DNA from 3 places in the Burkholderia aenigmatica genome. Region 3 is predicted to be linked to each of the others. Evidence: riboswitches for the same ligand, from Rfam matches in the RefSeq annotation. Region 3 holds a riboswitch; each other region holds the start of a gene.
The links. Region 3 has a riboswitch for cobalamin ahead of ACN8ZM_RS34425 (TonB-dependent receptor domain-containing protein). Riboswitches for the same ligand answer to the same signal wherever they lie in the genome.

Region 1: it holds a riboswitch for cobalamin, as region 3 does, so the genes downstream of both, cobW (cobalamin biosynthesis protein CobW) here and ACN8ZM_RS34425 (TonB-dependent receptor domain-containing protein) in region 3, are expected to answer to the same signal.
Region 2: it holds a riboswitch for cobalamin, as region 3 does, so the genes downstream of both, ACN8ZM_RS17220 (CbtB domain-containing protein) here and ACN8ZM_RS34425 (TonB-dependent receptor domain-containing protein) in region 3, are expected to answer to the same signal.

What each region holds. Positions count from the first base shown of each region.
Region 1 is NZ_CP184468.1:1,879,430-1,882,702, forward strand. Features, by position in the region: gene ACN8ZM_RS08765 (cobalamin biosynthesis protein) at 1-55, opposite strand, end outside; gene cobA (uroporphyrinogen-III C-methyltransferase) at 52-801, opposite strand; cobalamin riboswitch at 971-1,208, opposite strand; cobalamin riboswitch at 1,323-1,590, shown strand; gene cobW (cobalamin biosynthesis protein CobW) at 1,920-3,008, shown strand; gene cobN (cobaltochelatase subunit CobN) at 3,015-3,273, shown strand, end outside.
Region 2 is NZ_CP184469.1:38,934-42,206, reverse strand. Features, by position in the region: gene ACN8ZM_RS17230 (LysR family transcriptional regulator) at 1-755, shown strand, start outside; gene ACN8ZM_RS17225 (CbtA family protein) at 778-1,500, opposite strand; gene ACN8ZM_RS17220 (CbtB domain-containing protein) at 1,514-1,723, opposite strand; cobalamin riboswitch at 1,756-1,898, opposite strand; gene ACN8ZM_RS17215 (histidine phosphatase family protein) at 1,944-2,531, shown strand; gene ACN8ZM_RS17210 (inorganic phosphate transporter) at 2,717-3,273, shown strand, end outside.
Region 3 is NZ_CP184470.1:453,420-456,692, forward strand. Features, by position in the region: gene ACN8ZM_RS34425 (TonB-dependent receptor domain-containing protein) at 1-1,745, opposite strand, end outside; cobalamin riboswitch at 2,083-2,276, opposite strand; gene ACN8ZM_RS34430 (helix-turn-helix transcriptional regulator) at 2,366-3,273, opposite strand, start outside.

The DNA of each region.
Region 1 (3,273 bases), on a different replicon from region 3:
GTTGCGCGGCCGTCACGCCCGCGCGGAAACCGACGCCGAGCGCGACGCGCATCATGCGCCGCTGCCGAGCGCGGCACGTACCGCGGGATCGTCGGCGAACGCCGCGACGCGGCCGATCACGACGATGGCCGGCGAGCCGATGCCAGTCGCGCCGATGCGTTCGACGAGCGTGTCGAGCGTCGCGAGCACGTGCCGCTGTTCGGGGCGCGTCGCGTTCTCGATCGCCGCGCACGGCGTATCGCCGGGCAGGCCGCCTTCACGCAGCGCGGCTGCAATCGTGTCGAGGCGGCGAATGCCCATGTAGATGACGATCGTCATGCGCGTGGCCGCGAGCGCGCGCCAGTCGGGTTCGCCGGCGCCCGCGCCGTGGCCCGTGACGAAAATCACGCCCTGCGCGTCGCCGCGTTGCGTGACCGGGATGCCGATTGCGGCCGGTGCGGCGATGCCCGCGGTGACGCCGTTCACGACCTCGACCGGGAATCCCGCCGCGCCGAGTGCGGCCAGTTCCTCGCCGCCGCGGCCGAACACGAACGGATCGCCGCCCTTGAGCCGCGCGACGCTGCGGCCCGCGCGCAGATGCGCGAGCATCGCGGCGACGATCGTCTCCTGCGGCGTCGATGCATGACCGCCGCGCTTGCCGACGTGCTCGATCTGCGCATCGGCACGCGCATGGCGCAACACGTCGGGATTCACGAGATCGTCGACGAGCAGCACGTCCGCCGCGCCGATCGCACGGACGGCCTTGAGCGTCAGCAGGTCGGCGTCGCCTGGGCCGGCGCCGATGAGCCAGGCGCGGCTCATCGAGCGCGGCACGGTGCGCACCGTGTCGAAACAGTGGAACAGGGCAGGCGGGCGGCACGGCGGCGGCCAGCAGACAGGAAACGCATGACGGATCGAACGAAGCCCGCGCGGACGCGGGCGGAATGCGCACCCCATCCGTCCCCCGCGGATCGGGCGTTCGGCGAGCCTCGGGCTCGCCCCTTGCGTCGGCCGGTATCCGGGCTGGCCGCTTGCCAGGCCGCAGCCTTCCCGCCCGGCTGAAGGGCAGTGGCATCGTGGGCGGCCTGGGCGCGTGCGCGGGGAAGCGCAGCGCGCGGGCGGCGTACCGTTGCGGGGACAGCACAGGCCGGGCGGTGGTCCGCCTCCTGTTTCCCGTTTAACTGCAGGCGCGCAATGCGCATGCGAGCACCGAACGCGGCGCATACGATAGCACAGCGATCCACCCGCGCGAACCGCTGCGCACGGCGTTCGGCCACGTGCGCCGGCCATCCGGAACCGGGCCCGGTGGCCCGCTCCGCCTTGACGCTCCCCGCACCGCCGCCTACACTCGCACGCGTTTTGGTGCTCGCGCGCGCCGCTCCGGCGCGCGCAGTTAAACGGGAAACAGGGAGCCTGCCTGCGCCGCAGTCGAGCCAACCTGTGCTGCCCCCGCAACGGTAAGCGAACGCGTCGCGCGAGAAGCGCCACGCAACGCCGCTTCGCCGCATGCCGCGCGCATGCGGACGACCGCCACTGGATGCCGCGTGCATCCGGGAAGGCGAAGCGGCGTGTTCGTCAGCCCGGATACCGGCCTAAACGTTGGGGTTCAGCGCCGCGGGGAGGCGGCGCATCGTCCACGGCCGCAGCAGGCCCGACACCCGCGTGTTGCCCGCTTTCTCCGCCGATCCGCCTGCGCGCCAACCCGCGCCGGCCGGCGTGGCGAACGGCAGGCGGCGTGCACCGGGCCGGCGGCAGCCGTGTTGGCATTCACGATGTCGACCGTTCGCAAGGAAGCACCATGTCCGCTTCGTCGTTCCGCCCGTCCCGCGACTGTCCGTCCGGATCGCGCGGCGGCATGCCCGCGATCCGCCAGATGAACTGCCACGCCGCCATCGACGCGACGATCCCGGGCTGATTCCATTTTCGACACAGGACCTACCATGACCATGCGCAAGCTTCCCGTCACGATCGTCACGGGCTTTCTCGGCAGCGGCAAGACGACGCTGATGCGCCACATCCTGCAGCACGCCGAAGGCCGCCGCATCGCGGTGATCGTCAACGAATTCGGCGAGCTCGGCATCGACGGCGAAATCCTCAAGGGCTGCGGCATCGGCTGCGAGGATGCGGAAGGCGCGCAGGGCGAAGCATCGGGCCAGCTCTACGAACTCGCGAACGGCTGCCTGTGCTGCACCGTGCAGGAAGAGTTCTATCCGGTGATGGAAGCGCTCGTCGAGCGGCGCGCGGACATCGACCACGTGCTGATCGAAACCTCGGGCCTCGCACTGCCGAAGCCGCTCGTGCAGGCGTTCAACTGGCCGACGATCCGCAACAGCTTCACGGTCGACGCGGTCGTGACCGTGGTCGACGGGCCGGCCGCCGCGAGTGGCCAGTTCGCGGAAAACCCGCAGGCCGTCGACGCGCAGCGCCGCGCCGATCCGAACCTCGATCATGAATCGCCGCTGCACGAGCTGTTCGCCGATCAGCTGTCGTCCGCCGATCTCGTGATCGTGAACAAGGCCGATCTCGTCGGCGACGCAGCGTTCGCGCAGATCGAAACCGCGATTCGCGACGAAATCCCGCCGCAGGTGAAGATCGTGCGCGCGACGCGCGGCGAGCTCGATCTCGCGATGCTGCTCGGTCTCGAATCGGCATCGGAAGAAACGATCCACCTGCGTCACGACCATCACGGCTCGGCCGACGACGGCGATCACGATCACCATCACGACGATTTCGACTCGGTCGTCGTGTCGGGCGACGCCGGCACGCGCGAAGCGACGATCGCCGCGCTGCAGCGTGTCGTCGAAGCGCACACGATCTATCGCGCGAAAGGCTTCGCCGCGCTGCCCGGCGCGCCGATGCGCCTCGTGATCCAGGGCGTCGGCCGCCGCTTCGACAGCTATTTCGATCGTCGCTGGCAGGACGGAGAAACGCGCGCGAGCCGCTTCGTGCTGATCGGCGAGGATCTCGACGCGGCCGCGCTGCAACGCGCGTTCGACGCCGCGTGCGCGGCCGAGCCGCAACAGGCGTAACCCACGATGCATTTGCTGCGCACCACGCCGGGCGGCTTTGTCGACGACACGCAGGGCGTCGTCCGGATCGACCAGCAGCCGGCCGACATCGTGATCCTGAGCTCGGCCGATACGACGCTGTCGCTGCTGGCTAGCGTCGTGCCGCACCTGCCGGCCGGCTTCCCGAGCGTCAGGCTCGCGAACGTCACGTTCCTGCGGCAGCCGGCGTCGGTCGATTTCTACGTCGACGACGTGCTGCAGCATGCGAAGTCGGTCGTGATCGATC
Region 2 (3,273 bases), on a different replicon from region 3:
AGGGGCGCGGCCTGCGGCTGACGCAGGGCGGGCAGTATCTGCTGAAGCTGGCAAACCGGCTGCTGCCGCAGTTCGAGCTGGCCGAGGAGCGGATGAAGCAGTACGCGAAGGGCGAGCGCGGCACGCTGCGTATCGGGATGGAGTGCCACCCGTGCTACCAGTGGCTGCTGAAGGTCGTGTCGCCGTACCTGTCGCGCTGGCCCGACGTCGACGTCGACGTGAAGCAGCGCTTTCAGTTCGGCGGGATCGGCGCGCTGTTCGGCTACGACATCGACGTGCTCGTGACCCCCGATCCGCTGAACAAGCCGGGGCTGCGCTTCGACCCCGTGTTCGACTACGAGCAGGTGCTGGTGGTCGCGGACGCACACCGTTTCGCCAACGCCGATTACGTGACGCCCGAGCAGCTGACCGACGAAATCCTGATCACCTATCCGGTCGAAACCGACCGGCTCGACATCTACAACCAGTTCCTGACGCCGGCCGGCATCGTGCCGAAGCGGCACAAGTCGATCGAGACGACCGACATCATGTTGCAGATGGTGGCGAGCGGGCGCGGCGTGGCCGCGCTGCCGAGATGGCTGGCCGACGAATACGCCGACCGGATGCCGGTCGTGCCGGTCAAGCTCGGCAAGAAGGGGATCGCGAAGCAGATCTTCCTCGGCATCCGCGAGGCGGATGCGTCGATCGACTATCTGGCCGCGTTCGTCGCGCTGGCGCGCGAATCGACGTGGAGCGCGCCGCGCATGCTGCGCTAGGCGCGCCCCGTGGCAGTGCGCGTCAGGCGGCGCGCATGCCGATACGTTCGCCGCGCTCGACCCATGCGCCGAACAGCAGGCCGATCGTCGTCCACATGATCACCTGCATGCCGATCGCCGCGGCGCGGAACTTCCACAGCACGACGGCCGGGAAAGCAGCCGGCACTTCGTTGATCGACGGCAGCCCGAGCTGCACGGCCGCGATGATCACGATGAACACGAGCCCCGCGACGATCGACGCGTTCCATTGCCCGAGCTTCGCCAGCAGATGGCGGCGCACGCTGACCGAGAACACCATCGTCGCGATCGAGATCGCGATCATCAGGAAGAACAGGCCCGTGCGATAGCCGATCGTGTCGGGGTCTCCAACCGACGGCGGATTGGCCGGGTACTTGATGTTCGGCACGATCACGAGCGCGATGAACGCCGCCACCGCGAGCCACGCGGCCAGCGGTCGTGCCGGGAGACGGCTGCCGCGACCATAAGCATATGCAAAGACCAGCGAGAACAGCCCGCCGAACGCCGCGCCATAGGTCACGACGCCCGTCAGCAGGCCGAAGCCGGCCTGCGTGTGGCGGCTCACCAGCTCGGGTTCCGGCGCGTCGCCCTTGGCGGCGTCGAGTTTTTCTTCGAAGGAGATCGCCTGATCGACTTGCGGTTCGCCGACGATTTTCGCGAAACCGAACGTGAGGAGGCCTGCGGCGATGCCTGCGAGCATCCCGCGCATGAGCAGCTTTCCGACCATCGTGAACTCCGCGTCAGTGGCAGGGGAAGCCGAGCAGATGGCGGCCGTCGTGGACGAACTCGTGCACGTACATGCCCGGCACGAGCGACGTTGCGCCTTGTTCCGCGCCGACGAAATAAATCGCGAGCAGCAGGATCAGGCCGACGAACACGGCCCACGGCAACAGTTCACGGACGGGGATGGGCGCCGGTACGACCGCCGGCTTCAGCACTGCTTCGCTCATGGATGCACCTCAGGGGAATCGCGCCCCGACAAATGTTGGATGGGTACGAAGGCAGGTCTGGCTTCCGGGATCATGGATCACCGGTTACAGTGGCGCGACCGCGCCGGAATTGCACCGGCTTCCGCGTTTCGTATCGGGCGAATTGTACGCGCGAACGTTCGCGTGTTGAAGCAGCGAAAAATGGGCGAACGCGCCCGTCCCGGCTCCCCCGACAACCCACATGAACCTGCACGCCTCGCTGCGCCTGATTGCACACGCATCGACCCGGGCGATGCGCACCGGCACGTTTCCCGACGACGATCTGCTCGACGCGCACGGGCTCGCCGACGCCGCGACGCTGCGCGACCGGTGGACGGACGTCGCCGGCTCGCTCGTGCTGTGCAGCCCGGCGCGCTGTGCGGTGCAGACCGCCGATGCGCTCGGCCTGCACGCCGACATCGACGACGCGCTGCGCGACATCGATTACCGAAACTGGCGCGGCAAGCGGCTGCACGACCTCGCGCGCGACCAGCCTGACGAGCTGGGCGCGTGGATCGGCGATCCGTTGGCGTCGCCGCACGGCGGCGAATCGTTCGATGCAGCCATGCGCCGCGTCGGCACATGGTTGAACGCGCTGCAACACGGCCGAGACATCGTCGCCATCACGCATGCGCCGATCGTGCGTGCGGCCGTCGCGCATGCGCTGCGGATGGGTTCCGGCGCGGCAACCCGCATCGACGTGGCGCCGCTATCGTGCACGACATTCGCTGCGTCGCCGCACGGCTGGATGTTGATCGCGGACGGCGATCGGCGCGACACTGGCGCCTAGCCTCCTGCCGTGTTGCGTTCGCGATATGGGCCACGACGCCAGCCGACGCGTTGTGCCGTATCGCAATCGCATGGCGATGTTCACCTTACGTCGCCGCAAGCCCCACCGTTCGCCATCCCTACTGTCATCAAACTGACTGCTAGCCGAAGCTAGGATCGGTCGCGGTTCCCATACGAGATACCGTCATGAATCAACCTGCTTCGTCTACCCCGAACAGTTCGGGTTCCGTCGAGCGCACCAGGCAGCTCGGCTATGCCGTCTTCCTGCTGGTGCTCGCGATTGGTGCGGTCTATATCGCCACGCACCTGATCGACGATCTGTCGCCGATGCGCGAAGGATCGCTGTTCCCGTACCTGATGCTCGGCGCTGCACTGCTGATCGCGCTCGGCTTCGAATTCGTCAACGGTTTCCACGACACCGCGAACGCGGTCGCGACCGTGATCTATACGCACTCGCTGACACCGAACGTCGCGGTGATCTGGTCGGGCCTCTGGAACTTCCTCGGCGTGATGATCTCGAGCGGCGCCGTCGCGTTCGGCATCCTGCAACTGCTGCCGGTCGAGCTGATCCTGCAGGTCGGCAGCGGTGCGGGCTTCGCGATGGTGTTCGCGCTGCTGATCGCCGCGATCGTGTGGAACCTCGCGACCTGGTACTTCGGGTTGCCGTCGTCGAGCTCGCATACGCTGATCGGGTCGATCATCGGCGTCGGGCTGATGAACCAGCTGATGCACGGGCCGTCCGG
Region 3 (3,273 bases):
TCGTCGAACGTCGTCCCGCCGTAAAGCAGCGACGCCCCCGTGCTCAACGCATGCAGATGCAGTTCGTCCCACGTGTGGTCGATGTTCAGGCTGACCGTCTGGCGCGGCCGGCGGTTGAGCCACGAGTTGTTGGTCTCGTCCTGCGGATTCAGGATCCCGACCGCGACGCTCACTGGCGTCGAGCGGCCGATCGTCCCCTTGTACGACAGGTCGATCCCGCGAATATGCGCGCGACCGATGTTCATCGGCGAGAACGTCGCCGGGTTGTACGCGATCAGGTTGGTGACCCGCGTGTCGTAGATCGCCGCCGTGAACGTGCCGTACGACGTGTTCGCATCGACCGCAGCCTCGACCGACGTGTTGCGTTCCGGGCTGAGATTCGGATTGCCGTAGCCGGGGTAATACAGATCGTTGAAGGTCGGCAGCCGGAACGCATTGCCGTACGACACGCGCGCCGTGTACACCGGCGTGATCGCCCACGACAGCGCCGCGTTCCCCGTATTCACCGACTGCCCGGCGATGATTTCATGACGCCCCGCGAGGAACATCGTCACGCTGCCGAGCGTCGCGGACTGGTGCAGCGAGAACGCGGAATCGTTGCGCGTCGGCACGCCGTTCGGAACGTCGACCGGCAGGAACGCCTGCTCGCGCGTGAAGTCGTACGCGAGCTTGGTCTCGCCCGACAGCGGCAGCCCGAACAGATGGAACCCGCGCTCCTGATGCGTCAACGACGTCGACGTGCTGATGCGCTGCGAATTGATCTGGTCGGTCGGGATGGTCGGATCGCTTGCATAGAGGAACTGGCGATCGTTCGAATAACCGAAGGACTGGTCGAACTGCGTGTCCGGCGTGATATCGAGGTGGAACGCGATACCGGTCGTCAGCTGATGATCGAGCTGGCGGTTCGCATAGCCGCTGTTGTCGTAGGACAGATCGGAGCGGTGATACAGCGCGAACGTCGAGATCGACCAGTTGTCGCGCGCGTAGCCGAGGCGCGCATCGAGATCCTGCGCGTGGTACGGGTTGCGGCCGTCCTCATGGCCGTACGCGAACGGCCGCGTCGCATCGATGCCGGCCGTGTTGTACGAGTGCAGGCCGAGCGAGTAGGTGAGCCCGCCGAGCGCGGCGAGCGGCCCGGTCGACGGCACCGTGCCCGACGTGCGGAGCTGCGTGTCGAACGTCTTGTTCGACCCGCCGCCGAACGACACGGTGGTCTGGTTCGGCTGGCTGCCGGCGCGGCGCGTGAAGAGCTGCACGACGCCGCCCATCGCGTTGGCACCGAACGACGCGGCGGCCGGCCCCGAAATCACTTCGACACGTTCGAACGCTTCGGTCGGCAGGTCCGACCACGGCGCGATGCCGGTGGTCGACGAGCCGATCCGGATGCCGTCGATGAACACGGCGACCTGGCTGGCCGACGAGCCGCGGATGCTGACCGACGCGGACGAACCCGGGCCGCCGTTCTGCGAGACGGTCACGCCGGGCAGTGTCGCGAGCGCTTGCGTGATGCTCGGGTCGCTCGGCGACAGCCGGTCGAGATCGGTACGCGTGAGCACCTGGGTCGTCGCATAGCGCTGGTCGAACGATTCGGGCAGTCGCCGCGTGTCGGTCACGTTGATCGTCGGCAGGTCGGTGCCTTCGGCGGCCGGGGCCGGTTGCGAAGTCGCGGTGTCGCCGGCGGCGTGGGCGAGGGGCGACAGGAGCGCGGTCGCGGCGGACGTGGCAAGGAGGTGTCGAATCTTCATGAGGCTGTCGTTGTTGTCGGGCTGCGCGTGCGTCGATCGTGAGCGGCGGGCAGCGCCGGTCTTGTTATCGGTGATCGGGTGATCGCGGGACCGAGCCCAGTGCGCCGTCGCTGCGGGCATCGGCGCGGCGCATGCCGGCGGGCGCGATCGAGATGGAACGGCACGCGCGTGCGTGCGGGCCGTGCATGCCGGCGGCGTGCCGGCGCGACGCTTCCGGCGCGGAAGCGGATGCGGTAACGGTGGACATCGGGCGGATCCTGAGGTCGGGCCGTCCATGCAACGGGCGACCGCCAACGGCGGTGCCGGGCGCGCCGGGACACCCCGCCCGGTGCGGCTGCTTGGACCTCGGGTCGATGGCAGGTCTCCTGGCTCGCGGGTCGTCATTCGTGCCGGCCTTCCCGGTTTCCCAGTGGCATGCAGTGGCACGGATTCGCCGCTCACAGTTGCGGGGGCAGCCGCAGATTCGAGGCGTTGCCTCTCCTGCGTTCCCTTTTGATCCCATCCCTGGGAACCATCAGCGCGCAAGGGTAATGGCGTGCGCTCCGGCGCGTCAATTGTCCGGCCGCGCGGGGATGCGAAAAAACGTCATTACCGCGCAAAAACTTTCGAAATCCTTTCTTTTATGCGTCGGTGCTGCGTTTCATGTCTGACGAAACGGGAGGAGACGCAGCCGTGCAATCGCGCCTGAACCGGCTCGGCGCGATACCCGTCCACCGGACGAACGCGCGGCGGAACGCTTCCTCGCCGCCGAACCCGAGATGGGCGGCGATCCGCGCGACCGCCCAGTCCGACTCGCGCAGCCAGCGTTGCGCGGCCTCGGCGAGACACTGCTCCCGCAGCGCGTGATAACCACTTCCTTCGGCCACCAGCCGCCGCCGCAGCGTTGCCTCGCTGACGCCGAGCCATGCGGCCAGCTCGGCGAGCGCCGGCAACGCCTGCTCATGCGCGAGCGCGGCATCGAGAAAACCGCGCACTTGCTGCGCCCACGACACGACGGCTGGCGCCGCATCAATCAGACGAAACGGAAAATCGACGAGAAATGCGTCGAGTTCGGCCGGCTGCCGGATCACACGGCATTCGAGCCGCGCCGCATCGAATGCGAAGCCATAGGTTTTGCGGCCGACCTCGACCGGCGCATTGAACAGCCCGAGCAGCGGCATCGCGTCGTCGCGGCGCGGATGGCCGAGCCACACGTCGATCGGCCGCAACGGCTGCCCGATCAGCCAGCCGAACAGCTGCAGATAGCAGAACAACCCGGTCAGGTCGACGAGGCACGCGGCCGGACTGCGCGTGCGGCGCAGCGAATCCATCCGGAACGTCGCGCGCCCGTCGCGCACCGCGAGCGATAGCGCGCCGGCGCGCGGCGTCAGCATCTCGCAGAATTCGCGCGCGCAGCGGATCGCGTCGGCCAGCGTCGCGCAGCTCAGCAAGCAGCGGCACATCAGGTCGACTTCGCGCTTGCGCATCGGCGGATGGCCATCGCCGCGCGCGACCTGCGCTTCGAGCCGTTCGATCGCGTCGCGGTACA